DNA from 3 places in the Enterobacter oligotrophicus genome. Region 2 is predicted to be linked to each of the others. Evidence: predicted binding sites of a transcription regulator. Region 2 holds the regulator's gene; each other region holds the start of a gene.
The links. Region 2 encodes LexA, which represses DNA repair genes until DNA is damaged. Its sites were predicted from a motif close to TNCTGTATGTACATACAGNA; they were not measured.
Positions count from the first base shown of each region.

Region 1 (5,824 bases), 1.8 Mb from region 2:
CGGCTGGGGGAGTAAGGATCGCGGCAAGCGCACCGTGGACTCTTTCGACACTTACGCCAGCGGTCCTTTCGCACTGCTCGGCCGTCAGCATCAGTTGATGGCGGGTGCCAGCTACAGCCGCCAGCATAACGCCACATTCAGTAAAGACGGACCGATGGATAGCGACCAGATCGGTATCTTTAACAATAACTGGAACGGTCGCGTTACTGAACCTGAGTGGGGCGACTGGTATCTGAACTCAGATGATATCGTGCGGCAAAAATCGGCATACACGGCGGCACGCTTCTCGCTGGCTGATCCCCTGTCGCTGATTGTTGGTGCACGCTATACCCAGTACAGTTCTGACGGTAGCAGCGGCGATATGCGTAAATACAACACCACACCTTATGGCGGCCTGGTGTATGACATTAACGACAGCCTTTCCGCTTACGCCAGCTATACCTCGATTTTCGCCCCGCAAACCAAACGCACTAAAGACGGTGCCTGGCTGTCGCCAGTAACCGGGAAAAACTATGAAACTGGTCTGAAAGCTGACTGGATGGATGGTCGCCTGACGACTAACGTTGCTCTTTTCCGCATTGAACAGGAGAACGCGGCGGAGGCCATCAGCGGTGAATTCGTCAACGGTTCCAGCGAACAGGCGTACCGCGCCACAAAAGGTGCGGTGAGCAAAGGCGCGGAATTTGAAGTGAACGGTGCCGTCACCGATAACCTGCAGTTGACTTTCAGCGCCACCAGATACGTTGCCCGTGATTCGGATGGCCGCTTCAACAGCTTCGCCCCGCAGACACAGCTGAAGCTATTCAGCCGCTATCGTGTGCCGGTGCTTCCTGACCTCACCGTAGGCGGTGGCGTTAACTGGCAGAACCGGGTGTATACAGATGTCACCGGCCCGGATGGAGAGACCCAACGCCTGTATCAGGGAAGCTACCCGTTGGTTGATCTGTTCGCACAATATCATCTGACTAAACAGCTGGCGGTGCAGGCTAACGTCAGAAACCTGTTCGATCGGGAATACTACTCTTATCTTGATGACTCCGCGGTTTATGGCGAACCGCGTAGCGTCTCGGTGAGCATGAGCTACGCCTTCTGACCGAATCGTCTCACGTTGACGCCCTGTGCCACAGGGCGTCGCGACATCCCTGGGCACAAAGCCAGCGACATCGTCATCCTCTACCTCACGACCAACAACTCCTCATATCTCGTCGTATACGCCGGTGACAGCATTTCGCGCTTCATCGCCCAGGGTTTCTCAATCCCCTGCCCGGCAAACCACACCTTCCCTCTCCCGGAGTGATTCAGGCTGTCGATCATCTCCATCAAAGCTGCACTGTTTGCGCGCGGACGACTGTCATCAAACAAGTTGAGCTGTGCAACGCCACTACTGAAAAAATCCGCCAGCATCACCCCTGCCTTCATATAGCGATATCCGTCAACCCATATACGCTCCAGAGCGCTGGTCGCGGCCCGCACAATGTCGCGCGTATCATTTGACGGCGTCAGCAGGATCGCCGAGGCCTGGTTGCCGTAATACACTTCATTGTCTGCGTGCGGGCTGGTGCGCAGAAACACGCTAATAAGACGACAATACTGGCGCTCACCGCGCAGCTTTTCCGCCGCGCGTTCAGCGTAAGCGCAAATGGCCTGATGCATCTCAACGTATTCCGTAATGCGGTATCCGAAAGAGCGGCTACAGACAATCTGCTGTTTGGTCGGGCTAAACTCTTCCAGTTCAAGACAGCGTTCACCGCGAAGCTCGCGCGCCGTGCGCTCCAGAACGACATTAAAATGCTTTCGGATCACCCACAACGAGCTTTTTGCCAGGTCCAGCGCGGTGATTATTCCCATAGCGTTAAGTTTTTTCGTGATGCGTCGCCCGACGCCCCACACCTCTTCCACCGGAACAATCGCCAGCAATTTTCGCTGCCGCTCGCGATCCGAGAGATCAACCACCCCGCCGGTGCCTCGCCATTTTTTTGCCGCATGGTTAGCCAGTTTTGCCAGCGTCTTCGTTGGCGCAATCCCCACGCCAACGTGTAGTCCGGTGTTTTTAAACACCTGATTACGCATTTGCTGGCCAAACGCTTGCAGCGGCATACAGTTATTGATGCCGGAGACATTCACAAACGCCTCATCGATGGAGTAGATCTCTATCGCCGGGGCGAGATCGGTCAACGTCTGCATCACGCGGCTGCTGAGATCGGCATACAGCGCATAGTTTGAACTAAAGACGTACACCCGCGAAGGATAGCCCTTCTCCTTGAATTTAAAGTACGGTTCACCCATTTTTATGCCGAACTGCTTTGCCTCCTTCGAAAGTGAAATAATGCAGCCGTCGTTATTGGACACCACGACGATAGGCTTTCCTTTCAGATCGGGGCGAAACACCGTCTCACAGGAGGCGTAGAAACTATTGACATCAACCAGCGCGAACATGTTTATGCGTTTTGAGCGTATGGGTGACGACACCGAAGATCTGCAACTCTTCTTCAGACTGAAACGTAATAGGCTGATAGCGGGCATTGTGCGGAACCAGCCTCAGCACCGGACGGGTTTGTAGCTCTTTCACCGTAAATTCTCCGGCCACGGCTGCCACAACGATATCGCCATGCCCGGCGTCCAGTGAACGATCGACCACCAGCAGGTCGCCGTCGCCAATCCCTGCCCCGATCATGGAATCCCCGCTGACCTTCACAAAGTACGTCGCGCTGGGATGCCTTACCGCCAGCCGGTTAAGATCGAGACGATCTTCAATATAATCCTGCGCCGGGCTTGGAAAGCCACAGGCAACGCGCTCGACAAACAGCGGTAATTCAACGTATTGCCGGGGGTGATAAGAAAAGAGAGTGCTCATAAATGCCTTTCCTGCTTTGTACTGTATATAAATACAGTATTACGGATTGCTGGCAGGGATCAAGGCACTTTCCGGACTTACAACGCAAACGTATTGAACTCTGAGGAGATTTAATTCAGGCATCTGACCCGGCACACCATGCCGGGTCAGGTATGGTCAGCAGGTAAACGCTTTATCCTTCGCAAGCAAGAAAGGCCGTAAATAGGCGACCGTACTGGATAGCGGAATGACGTCGTCACTCAGTTTAACGTTAAGCACGTCAACGATATACCGCTTACGGGTTTCGATGCGCGCCCAAAGTTCAGGCCAGGCACGCCGGATCTCAGCCTGAAGTTCACGATCCGCCAGGGCAATACTCTCCTCAGCGCTGGTGCCCGTATATCCCTTCACGGACGGAATAATATCGATCTGCAGGATCATGCCGCTTTTTAGCGTTTGTGTAGAGTGTTTAAAAATGGGGGATGACATCCACTCTTCGTCGGCGCTGAGATGGCCCGGATTCAGATGCCAGCCGTATTTCTCTTTAGGAAGAACATTCTCAATAAGTGAATATATTTCGCCACCTTTCATGCCGATGTGGATATTTTCAAGCCACGTCACGATGGCAGCGAAATAAGGTTTTGCTACACGATTGAGATAATCTTTCTGCGTTGTCGGCAGCTCACTTTCGTCGGCAATGATGAACCCGGTACGGCTGGATAATCCGCCTTTAAAACCGGTAGTCATGGAAAGCGGTTGACCTCGTTGCAATGGCTTGTATGTCGGATAAAGATTCGCTTTTTCAAAGCGTTGCCCGGCTGCCGCGATGGTCACGACCGTATTGTACTGGCCTTCCGCCGTAAGATAATGGCCTAACTCTGCCTCGCGAATACCTGGCTCAACGGCATTCATGGCGTTCAGCATGCAGGTCGAGGCGAGGTTTGCGCCATACTCGTAGTGCGCGATTTCGTTGGCGTTATTAGTGATACGCGCGCCCTTATCTCCGCCAATAAAAAGATGCGCGGCGTTTTCAATGACCGCACCGGCAGAAACACTGTTTCTGATGGCATCAACAATAAAACAGGGTAAATCAAAGAACTGCTTATTATCTGCGTGGGTCGCGGTAAACATTTTCCAGCCCACTAACCCAATGCGCGCCAGGTTTTGCAGACCCAGTTCATGGAATAACGCTTCCAGTGGTTTTTCGTTATCCATTGGCTGATTGGGCAATGAGAAATAAGGGCTATGCTTCAGCGCCACCGGAATGCGCGAATGCGCCGCCATTTTGAGATTTTCATTGCCGAGAATAACGGCCGCCTCCCCGCTCTTCTTCAGAACCAGCAGTCCCTCTTCAAAACGAGGAATAAAACCGGTCAGATATTCGAAATTGCTGCCGTGCTCTTTGTCGGCATAAATAATCAGCGCGTCAAACCCTTCAGCCTTCATGCCTATAAGAAGTTTGTCTTTACGTGTCTGAATGGTGGCATCCGAGAGCGGCACGGGCGGCACATCCGGAAATCCCTGTGGCGCGGGTATGGCCTGCAACTTCACTGTCTTAAAATCCATATTCTATCCTTCACGTTTGGATGGTAGCCGTCAGAACGACCAGATGGGGTATGCAGAAACACAAAGCCCGGATGCTCCCGTCGGGCTTTGCCCATGCAGTGGTTAATCTACCAGCGAATTCAGCGTAGCAAGCGCGTCAGGTGGCAACACCAGATCTGCCGCAGCCAGGTTTTGCCGCAGATGCGCCACGGATGATGTGCCGGGGATCAGCAGAATATTCGGCGAACGCTGCAGCAGCCATGCCAGCGCGACCTGCATTGCCGTTGCGCCCAGCGAATCTGCAACCGCCTGCAGTCCGGAAGATTGTAGCGGTGTAAACCCGCCCAGCGGGAAGAACGGCACATACGCAATCCCCTGCTGCGCAAGCGAATCAACCAGCGCGTCATCGCCGCGATTCACAATGTTGTACATGTTCTGTACGCAAACAACGGACACGATCTTCTGCGCTTCCGCGACCTGAGCAGCGGTTACGTTGCTCAGCCCGATATGGCGGACCAGCCCCTGCTGCTGCAGCTCCGCGAGCGTCGTCAGCGGCTCTGCAATCGATCCTTCTGCCGGGCCGTGCGTACTAAACATGATCCGCAAATTGACCACGTCCAGCACATCCAGCGCCAGATTACGCAGGTTGTCATGCACCGCCTGCGTCAGCTCTTGCGGCGAAAAGGCGGGTAGCCAGGAAGCATCATCGCCACGCCGGGCACCAATCTTGGTCACAATAGTCAAATCGTCCCGATACGGATGAAGTGCCTCGCGAATAAGCTGATTGGTGACATGTGGGCCGTAAAAATCACTGGTATCAATGTGATTAACGCCCGACGCCACCGCCTCGCGGAGCACCGCCAGCGCCGCCTCTTTATCCTTCGGCGGGCCGAAAACCCCAGGCCCGGCAAGCTGCATCGCACCATAGCCGAGCCGCTTAACAGTTCGAGTTCCTAAGGCATATGTTCCGCTTTTATCAGTGCTACTCATGTCGACCTTCCTCATAAAAATGATCCGGATTTACAACAGGTTCCGTGACGGAACCATTAGTTAAGCAATAGTTAAATTAAAGTTTAATTTCGCTACGACGATAGTAGTTGTGTAACCCCTGCCTCTATAACGGACGACCGCTATGCTGAAAAATCTGCACGTGATTACCGGTATTATCTTTGCTCTCACCATATTCTGTCTGCTGCAAGTTGTCACGGGAGGGTTGTTCTACTCCGCCGTTAACAACGATCGCCATAATTTCCAGAACTCCGGCGTTCTGAATGCCCAGCAGGAAAGCCTGAGCGACAGCGTCAATACACTGGTCAAAACACGCGTTACCATCACACGCGTGGCGATCCGCTACCTGAAAAACCAGCGCGATCCTGCCTCCCTGGCTGCTATCAACACGCTGCTGGGTACGGCCAGTGAGTCCCTGACTAAAGCCGAAGCCTATAA
Region 1 covers NZ_AP019007.1:90,611-96,434, reverse strand. Annotated here, with positions in the region: gene fhuE (ferric-rhodotorulic acid/ferric-coprogen receptor FhuE) at 1-1,093, shown strand, start outside; gene umuC (translesion error-prone DNA polymerase V subunit UmuC) at 1,174-2,436, opposite strand; gene umuD (translesion error-prone DNA polymerase V autoproteolytic subunit) at 2,420-2,854, opposite strand; gene EoCCA6_RS00475 (M24 family metallopeptidase) at 3,011-4,399, opposite strand; gene EoCCA6_RS00470 (aldo/keto reductase family oxidoreductase) at 4,502-5,368, opposite strand; gene tcp (methyl-accepting chemotaxis citrate transducer) at 5,511-5,824, shown strand, end outside.
Region 1: a site for LexA is predicted at 2,874-2,893, ahead of umuD (translesion error-prone DNA polymerase V autoproteolytic subunit). Genes of this name have one in related genera too.

Region 2 (5,824 bases):
CAGAGAACTGAATACCGCTTTATCGAAGAATTCCGGTGCGTTAATGCCGTGCAGAACGGACAGGCGCTGTGCCAGCGTCCGGCTCTCTTTTTCCAGCGTTCCGCGGTTGATGGACGGGTTCGCGCTCAGCAACCAGAAGGTGATCGCATAACGCTGCAGCGTTTCGCGCGCACCGGCCGCCAGCAGTTGCAGGGTACGAGAGCGCGATGGATTGATGTTCAGCTCATCGTTGTTGATGGTGATAAGCCCCTGACGGCGCATCTCTTCCATCATTTTATTAAGCTCTACCGCCAGCTCATCTTTACTCCAGCGCAGGAACAACTCCGCTTTCAGCATCGGATAGATGGCCTCAATGTGGCGCAGCAGCTCCTGACGCGAAATACGACGATGCTGGGTAATGATGGCCGCCATTAAAGATGGCAGCATCAACATATGCGTAATGTTGTTGCGATAGTAGGTCATCAGCACCGCCTGCTCGCGCGGCAGAATGATGATGTCACCAATCGTATCTTTCTCGACCTCAAACTTGTTCATCTGCAGCGCGTGATCGATAAGCTCGCTGGCAGTCGCAGACGGCACGGTAGAGTCGATGGAATACGGCACGTTACGCATGATGTCCAGGTAGCAATCAAGCTGCTCGGTCAGTTGCTCACGCGTCAGTGAACGCTGGCGTGAGGCCAGCAGCGCGGTACAGCACAGGTTCATGGCGTTTGCCGCACCTGCGTTGTTAATACGCACCATCAGCTCAGCAGCAATGCCATTAACCGTTGGCGTCAGCCAGGCCGGGCGTACTGCTTCGATAGGATCGATAGACTCGCGCCACTCCGGGACATGATTGTTCAGGTACGTCATCAGCGGCATTGGCTCGCCAAAGTTCACGTAGCCCTCGCCGAGGTTGCGCAGCTTGCTCAGGCCGCGCAGCATTTGCGGCAGGCTCTCTTTTTCTTTGGTCGCACCGCGCAGCTCTTTGGCGTAGGTACCTACTTCCATCACGTGCTCATAGCCGATGTAAATGGGCACCAGCGTGATCGGACGGGTTCCACCGCGCAGCATCGCCTGGATGGTCATCGACAGCGTGCCGGTCTTCGGATCGAGCAGACGACCGGTACGGGAGCGGCCGCCCTCCACGAAATATTCAACGGAATAACCGCGGCTAAACAGCTCGCCGAGATATTCACGGAAAACGGTGGAGTAGAGCTTGTTGCCCTTAAAGGTACGACGAATAAAGAATGCACCCAGCCGACGGAAGATCGGGCCTGCCGGCCAGAAATTCAGGTTGATACCGGCAGCGATGTGCGGCGGCACCAGCCCCTGGTGATACAACACGTAGGAGAGCAGCAGATAGTCCATGTGACTGCGGTGGCAAGGTACATAGACAATCTCGTGGCCGTCGTGCGCCAGCTGACGCACGCGCTCGGCGTTGTGGACGTTAATGCCCTGATAGAGGCGGTTCCACGTAAAGCCCAGGATACGATCGGAGAGACGAATCATCTCGTAGGAGAAGTTCGCGGCGATCTCTTCCATCAGCGCGATGGCATTCTGCTGTGCTTTCTCGTGCGAAATTTTCTTGCTGCGCGCTTCGTCTTCTACCGCGCGGGCAATCGCTTTGGAGGCCAGCAGCTTATTGAACAGATCCTGACGTGCCGGGAGGCGTGGGCCTACAGCAGCCAGACGCTGGCGGGCAAAGTGCATACGCGCCACGCGCGCCAGTTTCTGCGCGATGATCTTGTCGGTGCCGTGCTCGTCCGCCATGCGGCGCAGCGAGACGGAAGGGGAGAAACGCACGAAGCTGTCGCGCCCCAGCCAGGAGACAGCGAAAAACTTCTGGATGCCGTTAAGCATGCGCAGCGGTGGATTCTCTTCGCCTTTTTCGCGACCCGGACGGCGACCGAACATCACGGAGACCGGCACCATCTGCACATCCAGATCGGGATTGCTGCGGTGCAGATCGAGGTAGTCGTGGAACAGCTTGATGGACTCTTCTTTCGGCGTGTAATAGGTAAACACGCGCGGCCCGCCGTGAATAAACACGTAGCGTGGCAGCAGAGTACCGTCAACTTCCAGCGGTTCAAGCGGATCAGGTAAATCATGCGCCAGACACTGGGCGCGAAGCGTCAGCAAGTCAGCCTTCGAGTTATAAGGCAAAACGTACATAATAGGGCGTGATGTATCGAGCCCTAATTCCAGCGCGGGTTCTGCTGGGATAGACTTACTTTTTACCAGGACGCTTAATGGTAAATTAAGTAATTTGTAGTAAATTCGTGGCCAGCCGGACATAAACGATGTAAAGCCTCTGGTTAATAATGCAATTGCGGCGCAAGGATAACAGAAAGCGCGCAAAATTTCTGTTGTTACCCGTCATACTTCAGGCGGCAGCAAAACGTGCTGTCGCTATAGTTACTGACGCTATTTCCAATAAAAGGTTCTTTTAATGGCCAATAATACCACCGGGTTAACCCGAATCATCAAAGCTGCCGGCTATTCATGGAAAGGTTTCCGTGCCGCGTGGGTCAATGAAGCCGCTTTTCGCCAGGAAGGGGTCGCCGCTATCGTCGCGGTTGTTATCGCCTGTTTCCTTGATGTTGATGCTATAACCCGCGTTCTTCTCATTGGCTCTGTGCTTCTGGTGATGATAGTGGAAATTCTCAATAGCGCTATTGAGGCTGTTGTTGACCGTATTGGTTCTGATTTCCATGAGCTTTCTGGCCGCGCGAAAGACATGGGATCTGCTGCTGTGCTGCTGGCGATTATCACGGCGGCTATTACTTGGGTCACGCTGCTTTGGTCACATTTCCGATGAGCCTCGAGAAATAATTAAGTCCCTGGTTTTTTGTGCAGTTTTTGGTTCCAAAATCGCCTTTGACTGTATATACTCACAGCATAACTGTATATACACCCAGGGGGCGGAATGAAAGCGTTAACGACCAGGCAGCAAGAGGTGTTTGATCTCATTCGGGATCATATCGGCCAGACGGGTATGCCACCCACGCGTGCGGAAATCGCGCAGCGTCTGGGCTTCCGTTCTCCAAACGCTGCCGAAGAACACCTTAAAGCGCTGGCGCGTAAAGGCGTGATTGAGATTGTCTCTGGCGCGTCGCGCGGCATTCGTCTGCTGGTGGAAGAAGAGACGGGCATCCCACTGGTGGGCCGTGTTGCTGCGGGTGAACCTTTGCTGGCACAGCAGCATATCGAAGGCCACTATCAGGTTGATCCTGGTATGTTCAAGCCGAGCGCCGATTTCCTGCTGCGCGTCAGTGGGATGTCGATGAAAGATATCGGTATTCTTGATGGCGATCTGCTGGCGGTTCACAAAACCCAGGATGTGCGCAACGGCCAGGTTGTGGTTGCGCGTATTGATGACGAAGTCACGGTTAAGCGCCTGAAAAAACAGGGTAATACCGTGCAGTTGCTGCCGGAAAACAACGAGTTTTCCCCGATTGTGGTGGATCTCCGCGAGCAGAGTTTCTCCATTGAAGGTCTTGCTGTTGGCGTTATCCGCAACGGTGAGTGGCTGTAATCTCTTCCTGACAGGCTGCGGCACCTCCGCAGCCTGATTCATTTTTCTGTCCCGGTATTTTTTCATGTCACTGCTGACGGCTTCAGATAAAGCATTGTGGCGTCTTGCGCTGCCGATGATTTTTTCCAATATCACCGTTCCTCTGCTGGGGCTGGTGGATACGGCGGTGATTGGGCATCTGGACTCCCCGGTATACCTCGGCGGCGTGGCGATTGGCGCGACGGCGACCAGCTTCCTCTTCATGCTCCTGCTCTTTTTGCGTATGAGTACCACGGGCCTGACGGCACAGGCGTATGGTGCGAAAGATCCGTTACGGCTGGCGCGTGCACTGGTTCAGCCGCTCATTCTGGCGCTCGGCGCTGGCGCATTGATCGTTTTGTTGCGAACCCCGCTGATTGATCTGGCGCTCCATATTGTGGGTGGCAGCGAGGCGGTGCTTGAACAGGCGCGGCGCTTCCTGGAAATTCGCTGGCTTAGCGCGCCCGCTTCACTGGCGAACCTGGTTTTGCTCGGCTGGTTGCTGGGGGTTCAGTATGCCCGCGCGCCGGTCATCCTGCTGGTGGTGGGAAACCTTCTGAACATCGTACTCGACCTGTGGCTGGTGATGGGTCTGCATATGAACGTGCGGGGAGCCGCGCTGGCGACGGCGATAGCCGAATACGGCACCTTGCTCATCGGGCTGTGGATGGTCTGGCGCGTGCTGGCCATGCGTGGTATCTCCCTCGCCATGCTGAAAACCGCGTGGCGTGGCAACATTCGCAAGCTGCTGGCGCTCAACCGCGACATCATGCTTCGCTCGCTCCTGCTACAACTCTGTTTTGGTGCGTTGACCGTTTTTGGAGCACGTCTTGGGCCAGAAATTGTCGCGGTGAATGCCGTGCTGATGACATTGTTAACCTTTACCGCTTACGCGCTGGATGGTTTTGCCTATGCCGTTGAGGCGCACTCCGGGCAGGCCTATGGCGCTCGTGAAAGCGGCCAACTTCGCGAAGTCTGGCGCGCGGCCTGCCGTCAGGCGGGCATGGTCGCACTGGCATTTGCCCTGCTGTATGCCTGCTTTGGCGGGCATATTGTTGCCTTACTCACCACGTTACCGACGCTGCGAGAACTGGCGGGCCACTACATCATCTGGCAGGTGATCTTACCGGTTGTCGGTGTCTGGTGTTATTTGCTGGATGGCATGTTCATTGGTGCGACGCGGGGAACAGAGATGCGCAACAGCATGGCGGTTGCCGCGGCAGGTTTTGGGCTGACGCTGCTCACGGTTCCGTATCTGGGCAACCATGGTTTATGGCTGGCGCTCGCGGTCTTTCTCTCACTGCGGGGACTTTCGCTGGCAGTTATCTGGCACCGCCACTGGCAAAATAACACCTGGCTTCCCTCCCGCCACGATATATCGTAACGGTTAAAGATTCCGAATATAAAAACAACAGCCGAATCCTTAACTACAATAATAATCACGTCCAGCAGAAAAGAACGTAGCGGACGATACTCATAGACGCTTAACACGAGGACACGATTATGAATAAAGACGAAATCGGCGGCAACTGGAAGCAATTCAAAGGTAAAGCGAAAGAACAGTGGGGTAAGCTGACGGATGACGACATGACCGTTATCGAAGGTAAGCGCGATCAGCTTGTCGGGAAAATTCAGGAACGCTACGGTTACGAAAAAGATCAGGCGGAAAACGAAGTCAAAGACTGGGAAACCCGTAACGACTACCGCTGGTAACCGGCGAACTACCCGCAACGACTCCCTGAGGGCGGCCATAAGCCGCCTTTTCTTTTGCTGTTAGCGCGGTTTTTTCTTCACGATAATAGAGTGATCGTGCTGACATGCGTCCTGATGACTGCAGGATTCCACTTCCACGCATGCAGAGCACAACCCGTGCGCTTCAATCACGTTATGACGCAGGGCAAAGCCCATTCTGGCGGCCAGTGAGTGCATAATATCTTCAACGCCCTCCGCACCTTCTTCCTTCACCACGCCACAGCGATCGCAGATGAACATGGCCGAAGTATGGGTTGGCTGATCGAACAGATGGCACAGCACATAGCTGTTGGTGGATTCCACCTTATGCACAAAACCCTGCTCCAGCAGGAAGTCCAGCGCGCGGTAAACGGTCGGCGGCTTGGCCTGCGGTTCGCTTTCGCGCAGAAGGTCGAGCAAATCGTAGGCGCTAATCGCCCCTTGCTGAAGGCTCATCAGACGCAACACTTCAAGGCGCTGCGGGGTCAGGCGCACATTGCGTTGCGCACACAGCTTTTCAGCTTGCGCTAACAGCTCGTTTGTGGACTTATCCATTTA
Region 2 covers NZ_AP019007.1:2,779,885-2,785,708, forward strand. Annotated here, with positions in the region: gene plsB (glycerol-3-phosphate 1-O-acyltransferase PlsB) at 1-2,277, opposite strand, end outside; gene EoCCA6_RS13295 (diacylglycerol kinase) at 2,432-2,800, shown strand; gene lexA (transcriptional repressor LexA) at 2,909-3,517, shown strand; gene dinF (MATE family efflux transporter DinF) at 3,582-4,919, shown strand; gene EoCCA6_RS13315 (CsbD family protein) at 5,039-5,248, shown strand; gene zur (zinc uptake transcriptional repressor Zur) at 5,309-5,821, opposite strand.

Region 3 (5,824 bases), 1.4 Mb from region 2:
GCTCAAATGGCGCGCATTGGGGGCTGGGATGATCACGCCCTGTTTGCCATTTAAACCGCGTTGCTGACAAATAGAGAAGAAACCTTCAATTTTCTCGTTCAGGCCGCCAACAGGCTGAGCACGGCCAAACTGATCGACAGAACCCGTAATCGCAATGTTCTGATTAATCGGCACTTCCGCCAGAGCGCTGATTAATGCGCACAGCTCCGCCATTGAAGCGCTGTCTCCATCAACTTCGCTGTAAGACTGCTCGAAGGTCAGCGATGCAGAGAAGGGGATTTGCTGTTCAAGCTGCAGCTCAGACATCAGAAACGCCTGCATGATCATCATGCCTTTGGCATGAATGTTCCCACCCAGTTCGGCTTTGCGTTCAATATCCGTAAATTCCCCGTCACCGACGTGTACCACGCAACTGATACGAGACGGCTCGCCGAATGCACGCGGGTGCCCCGGAAACTCGATGACAGACAAGGCGTTGATCTGACCGATACGCTCGCCTTCGGTTTCGACCAGGATCTGCTCCAGCAGAATTTCATCCTGCATACGGTCAGCAAGGTAACCTTCACGCCACTCGCGCTGGGCAAGCATTTGCGCGTACTGCTCACCGGTAAACGACCCTTCACCGCTGATGACACCCACTTCACGCAGTTGCTTGCCGATCCAGAGCGGACAGAGGGGCAGGGTTTCCTGATCGCCGGTATAACGGACCGCTTCACGGATCAGACCTGACCAGGCATCGGCGGCGGGAGTTGGCAGTGCTGAACGTTCTGCAACGGCCATCACCCACTGACACCACTGCGCCATATCATCGGCATCAGCAATCTGAATATTGTCTTCGTATTCGCTATAGACCGCCTGTTCAGCCAGTTCCGGCTCCATCTCCTGGAAATCAGCCAGAGACTCACGGTCACCGGTTAAGACGACAGTCAGAGAGAGCGGCATCGACGGCACAGAAACCGGCAGAGGGCGTGACTCGTCGTATCCCACCCAGTCAAAACGTTGCTGGCTCACAATCGTTTTCAGGCGCATCCACAGCAGAGGCTGGGAGAGCAGGGTACGAAGAGAGATGATCAATACGCCGCCATTTGCACGATGTACCAGCCCCGGTTGTAACGACAGTTCGCCATTAAACTGACGAAGGCAACCGAATAACTGCTCGGCTTCAACCCAACTGGAGGTAATCACTTCACCTTTGGCGGCAAAATGGTCATCTGCCCGTTCTGCGGGAGTGAAAGTGATATGTTGTCCCGCGATACGATACTGGCCACCATAAACGGTGTTCGCGTCCGGTTTTAACTGGCGCATAGCATCCCCCAGAAGCGTCAAATACTCGGCTTCTTCCGGGGCTTTGAGCAGCATGAAGGGAGATGTAGCCCACGGGCTTAACACCTGCTCCAGTGCGTAATGCAAACGCGGTTGTGTATCGCTAAGTATAAATTCGTGTTCTTTTGCGAGGTCTGGCTGTGCAAACAGTTCCTGATAGCTTTCCGTATCCGGAACCAGGTCACGCCATGCTAGTTTCGTAATGGTCAAAGTCGATGTTTTTTAGTCAGATGTAAAACCGTGGAGTATACCGTAAGCGGTGGTTTCTGCCCATGCAGGAATGGGGATTTCGGCGAGTGAATCTTCTGTCATGTTTCACAGGATATGATTTCTTTTCAGCAGATTGCTAAAAAACTGATATTCTGAACAGAGTTACATGGTAACACTGAGATCGCAATGAAATATCAACAACTGGAAAACCTCGAAAGCGGCTGGAAATGGAAGTACCTGGTCAAGAAGCACCGTGAAGGTGAACTGATCACCTGCTACATCGAAGCCAGCGCGGCACAAGAGGCCGTGGATATGTTGCTGACCCTCGAAAACGAACCGGTACAGGTCAATAGCTGGATAGCGAAGCATATCAATCCGGCGCTGTTAAACCGGATGAAGCAAACTATCCGTGCGCGTCGCAAACGGCATTTTAATGCTGAGCATCAGCATACCCGCAAGAAGTCTATCGATCTGGAGTTTATGGTCTGGCAGAGACTGGCAGGGCTTGCGCAGCGTCGCGGGAAAACATTATCGGAAACGATTGTGCAGCTGATTGAAGATGCTGAGCATAAAGAAAAGTATGCCAGTCAAATGTCGACACTGAAGAACGATCTTCAGGCTCTTCTTGGCAAGAAGTAATCTCTTCCTTTTCTTCAGACAATAAAAAACCCCGCAGTGCGGGGTTTTTTTTAAGACGATAACTTATGCCGCTGGCTGAGTTACAACGTCTTTGATGCCTTTAACTTCGATCTCAACGCGACGATCTGGTGCCAGGCAGTCGATCAGTGCAGCGCGAGCTTTCACGTTGTCACAGGTGTTGCCAGTAACTGGGTTAGATTCGCCCATACCACGTGGGGAGATCTTGTTAGCTGGGATACCTTTAGATACCAGGTAATCAACAACGGACTGAGCACGTTTCTCAGACAGACCCTGGTTGTAAGCGTCAGAACCGATACGGTCGGTGAAGCCCAGAACTACTACGGAACCATCTTTAGGGTCCAGGTTGCTCAGCTGGGTGTACAGCTGATCCAGTGCCTGCTGACCTTCTGGTTTCAGCGTCGCTTTGTTGAAGTTGAACAGAACGTCAGACTTCAGAGTGAAGTGCTTGGTCTGTACTTCTGGTGCTGGAGCCGGAGCTGGCGCGATTGGCGCAGCTTCTTCCTGCTGACCGAAACGGTAGGAAACACCTACGCTCAGCATGCCGTTGTCTGGACGAACACCAACGGTGTTGCCGTCGCCGATGTTGTTAACCCACTGGTATTCCAGACGGGTAGCGATGTCACGGGTCATTGCCCATTCAACGCCACCAGCGAATACTGGGGAAACGCCCGTGTCGTGGTCGTCGCCAGCAACGCTGTTGCTGGAGTCAGCACGCCATACCATGCCGCCCAGACGGGTGTACACGTCCAGATCGTCAGTTACTGGGTAACCCAGTTTAGCGGTCAGCTGTACGCCTTGAGCTTTGAAAGCGCCATTAACGGTGTCGCCTTTGTATGGCATACGACCTAACCAGTCGTAACCCATTTCAAAACCAACATACGGGTTAACCTGATAGCCACCGAACGCGCCTGCACCGAGCTGGCTCTCATGAGTAGGGCCGTCGTTGTTGTTAGCGCTGTTGTACCAGCCAGTGTCATGGAACTGAGACCAGCCCAGTTTACCACCTGCATACCAGGTATTATCTTTCGGAGCGGCCTGCGCTACGGTAGCGAAGCCAGCCAGTGCCACTGCAATCGCGATAGCTGTCTTTTTCATTTTTTGCGCCTCGTTATCATCCAAAATTCGCCATGTAAATCTCAACAGAGAAATCACGGTTAAATCCTTCACCGGGGGGCGTGGTCAACTATAACTCTACCGATATCTTCGGCTTAGGCCGAGCACCCCTGGCGATGTAAAGTCTACAACGTAGCTGAAAACTTACAAGTGTGAAGTCCGTCAGGCATATGAAAAAAAAAGTTCCGTATACCTAATATTTAACATTTTTAGAACGAATTTTGTGCAGTAAAATTAAGAAGAACCGCTCCAGACAAGCCTTGCCGCAGTTTTGTCACCTGGAACTTTTTTCCAATCCTGAGGTCAAAAAAAATTCCAGGAAAACTCTTAAAATGGCTTAGTGATACAAATTAGAGTGAATTTTTAGCCCGGAAAGTTGTCCTTTGCGGTGAGAATCTGCCCGGACAGGTCGCATAATAAACCCGATCGCATTTCCCTCTTCTGCCGCTTCCGTGAGCCGATAATGCTCTTCTTCCGTCAGCTCATCCGATAACCAACCAATCACCACACTGTAATTTCCGGTGCGTAATGCGCGGATCATTGACTCAACCGTATCGCAGGGCGGGAGTTGGTTAATCTGCATCACCTTTGCCAGCGGCAGCCCTGCGGAGAGAAGCCATTCACGGCTCAATTTTTGCTGTGGCGTCAGCCAAAGCTGCCAACGGGACTGTTGGCCAAGCTGCTGTAATAGTGGCAGTAATAAGAGTTGTGTCAACAGGGGCTGGTCTTCACGATAAACCACTTCACTAATAAGCCCGGTTGAAACGCGCCCGACAGATTTCTGCGCGACAGTGTCAGCGGTAGAAGAAAGAGAGATTGAGCGATTTGCATAGCCTGAAGTGTACATATTCATTCCAGCCCTGTAGTTACTGTATGGATATACAGTAACCCCTGTATGCATAAAGATCAACCTCATTTTCGGAAAGCGACTCGCAAATTTCACTCATTAATGGCGTGCCTCGAAAAATCATCTTGCTCACAGGCAATAAGTTGCCTATTTTCCTGCTAACGGATCCGCTAGTAAGAAAATATGTTGTTACTTTATGATTTTGAAGGGAAATATCATGAAAAAGATATCTTATGATCGGATTTATAAATCGCAGGAATACCTTTCTCCATTAGGGGAAATTCATCATCGCGCGCTTTTTGGAGGATATACCCTTGCGGTGGATGATGCGGTTTTCGCCATGGTGTCGGACGGGGAGCTCTATCTTCGGGCCTGTGAAGAGAGCGCAAAATACTGTGTAAAACACGCCTCTTCATTTTTGACGTTAATGAAGCGGGGCCGTCCTGTCCTTCTTAACTATTACCGCGTGGATGACGGGCTTTGGCAGAACAGGGATGAGCTGCTCAAACTTTCATCGTCTGCACTTGATGCGGCCAGAAAAGAGCGGTATCAGCGTCACCAGCGGAATCGGCTTAAAGATCTGCCGAACCTGACATTTCAGATTGAAGTTCTGCTCTGTGAAGCGGGTATAACAAATGAAGAGACGTTACGGGAACTGGGCGCAAAAACGAGCTGGCTGAAAATACGATCAAAAAATAAGGGGCTGAGCATTAAGGTGCTGTTTGCGCTTGAAGGGGCAATTGAGGGAATGCACGAAGCGGCGCTCCCGGCGGACATTCGCCGGGAGCTAACGGAATGGTTTAATGCACTGCCTGAGGCTCAGGAGAGTCATTCCGCCAGGTAGCGATCTGCTGTTGTAGTCGGCAAATTTCCGGCAGCAGAGCAATAAGCAGGCCGATTTGCTGAAGGACCAGTGGAGCTTTGCTGTCGGAGCCTGGATCGAGATGCGCAATACGCTGAGTCAGGTCGTCCAGCGACTGCTGCACACGGGGTTCATCGGCAGGCCGATGATGAAGGGCGTCATCGACGTAGCAGACGGCGTCATCGAGAAGGGACAAGATACCCGGATTGGTCAGTTTCTCGCGATGGGCACCCAGCGTAGAGATATAGCTGGTAAACGTATGGTTCAGGCAGAGCAGGCGAAACGCGGTTTCACGTATCTCTGCAGTCGCGCGCGGCTCTGTGGACATATTTGAAACTACTGACGCGAGTTCAGCATCGCTGTTATGCGCATCGCGACGGGCGATACGGTAGGCCAGGCGGTTATCGCGGCCCTGGTGATACTGCTCAAGAATGGCATCCAGGTAGCGACAGTTTGCATTCATTGCTCTGTCTGTCACGCGCGGCAAATTGCGAAAACGCCAGTCAGGCCAGATAAAGCTCACTGCCGCCCAGGCAATAGCACAGCCGATCAGCGTATCGATCACGCGGGGCAGGGCGACTTCAAACCCTTCACCCAACAGGTTAAAGCACAGCAGAACCAACAGCGTGATAAACATGGTGGCATGTGCGTACTGCACATTACGAAAGGCAAAGAACAACACGCCGGTGATGACGATGAGAATAAGCTGTCCTTCAACCGAGGGCACGAACCACAGCACCGGTAGCCCGATAGCGACGCCCACCAGCGTGCCGATAATACGCAGCGCAAGGCGGTGGCGGGTGGCGTTG
Region 3 covers NZ_AP019007.1:4,173,813-4,179,636, forward strand. Annotated here, with positions in the region: gene EoCCA6_RS19905 (AAA family ATPase) at 1-1,533, opposite strand, end outside; gene matP (macrodomain Ter protein MatP) at 1,720-2,172, shown strand; gene ompA (porin OmpA) at 2,236-3,288, opposite strand; gene sulA (SOS-induced cell division inhibitor SulA) at 3,644-4,153, opposite strand; gene EoCCA6_RS19925 (TfoX/Sxy family DNA transformation protein) at 4,371-4,997, shown strand; gene yccS (YccS family putative transporter) at 4,954-5,824, opposite strand, start outside.
Region 3: a site for LexA is predicted at 4,174-4,193, ahead of sulA (SOS-induced cell division inhibitor SulA). Genes of this name have one in related genera too.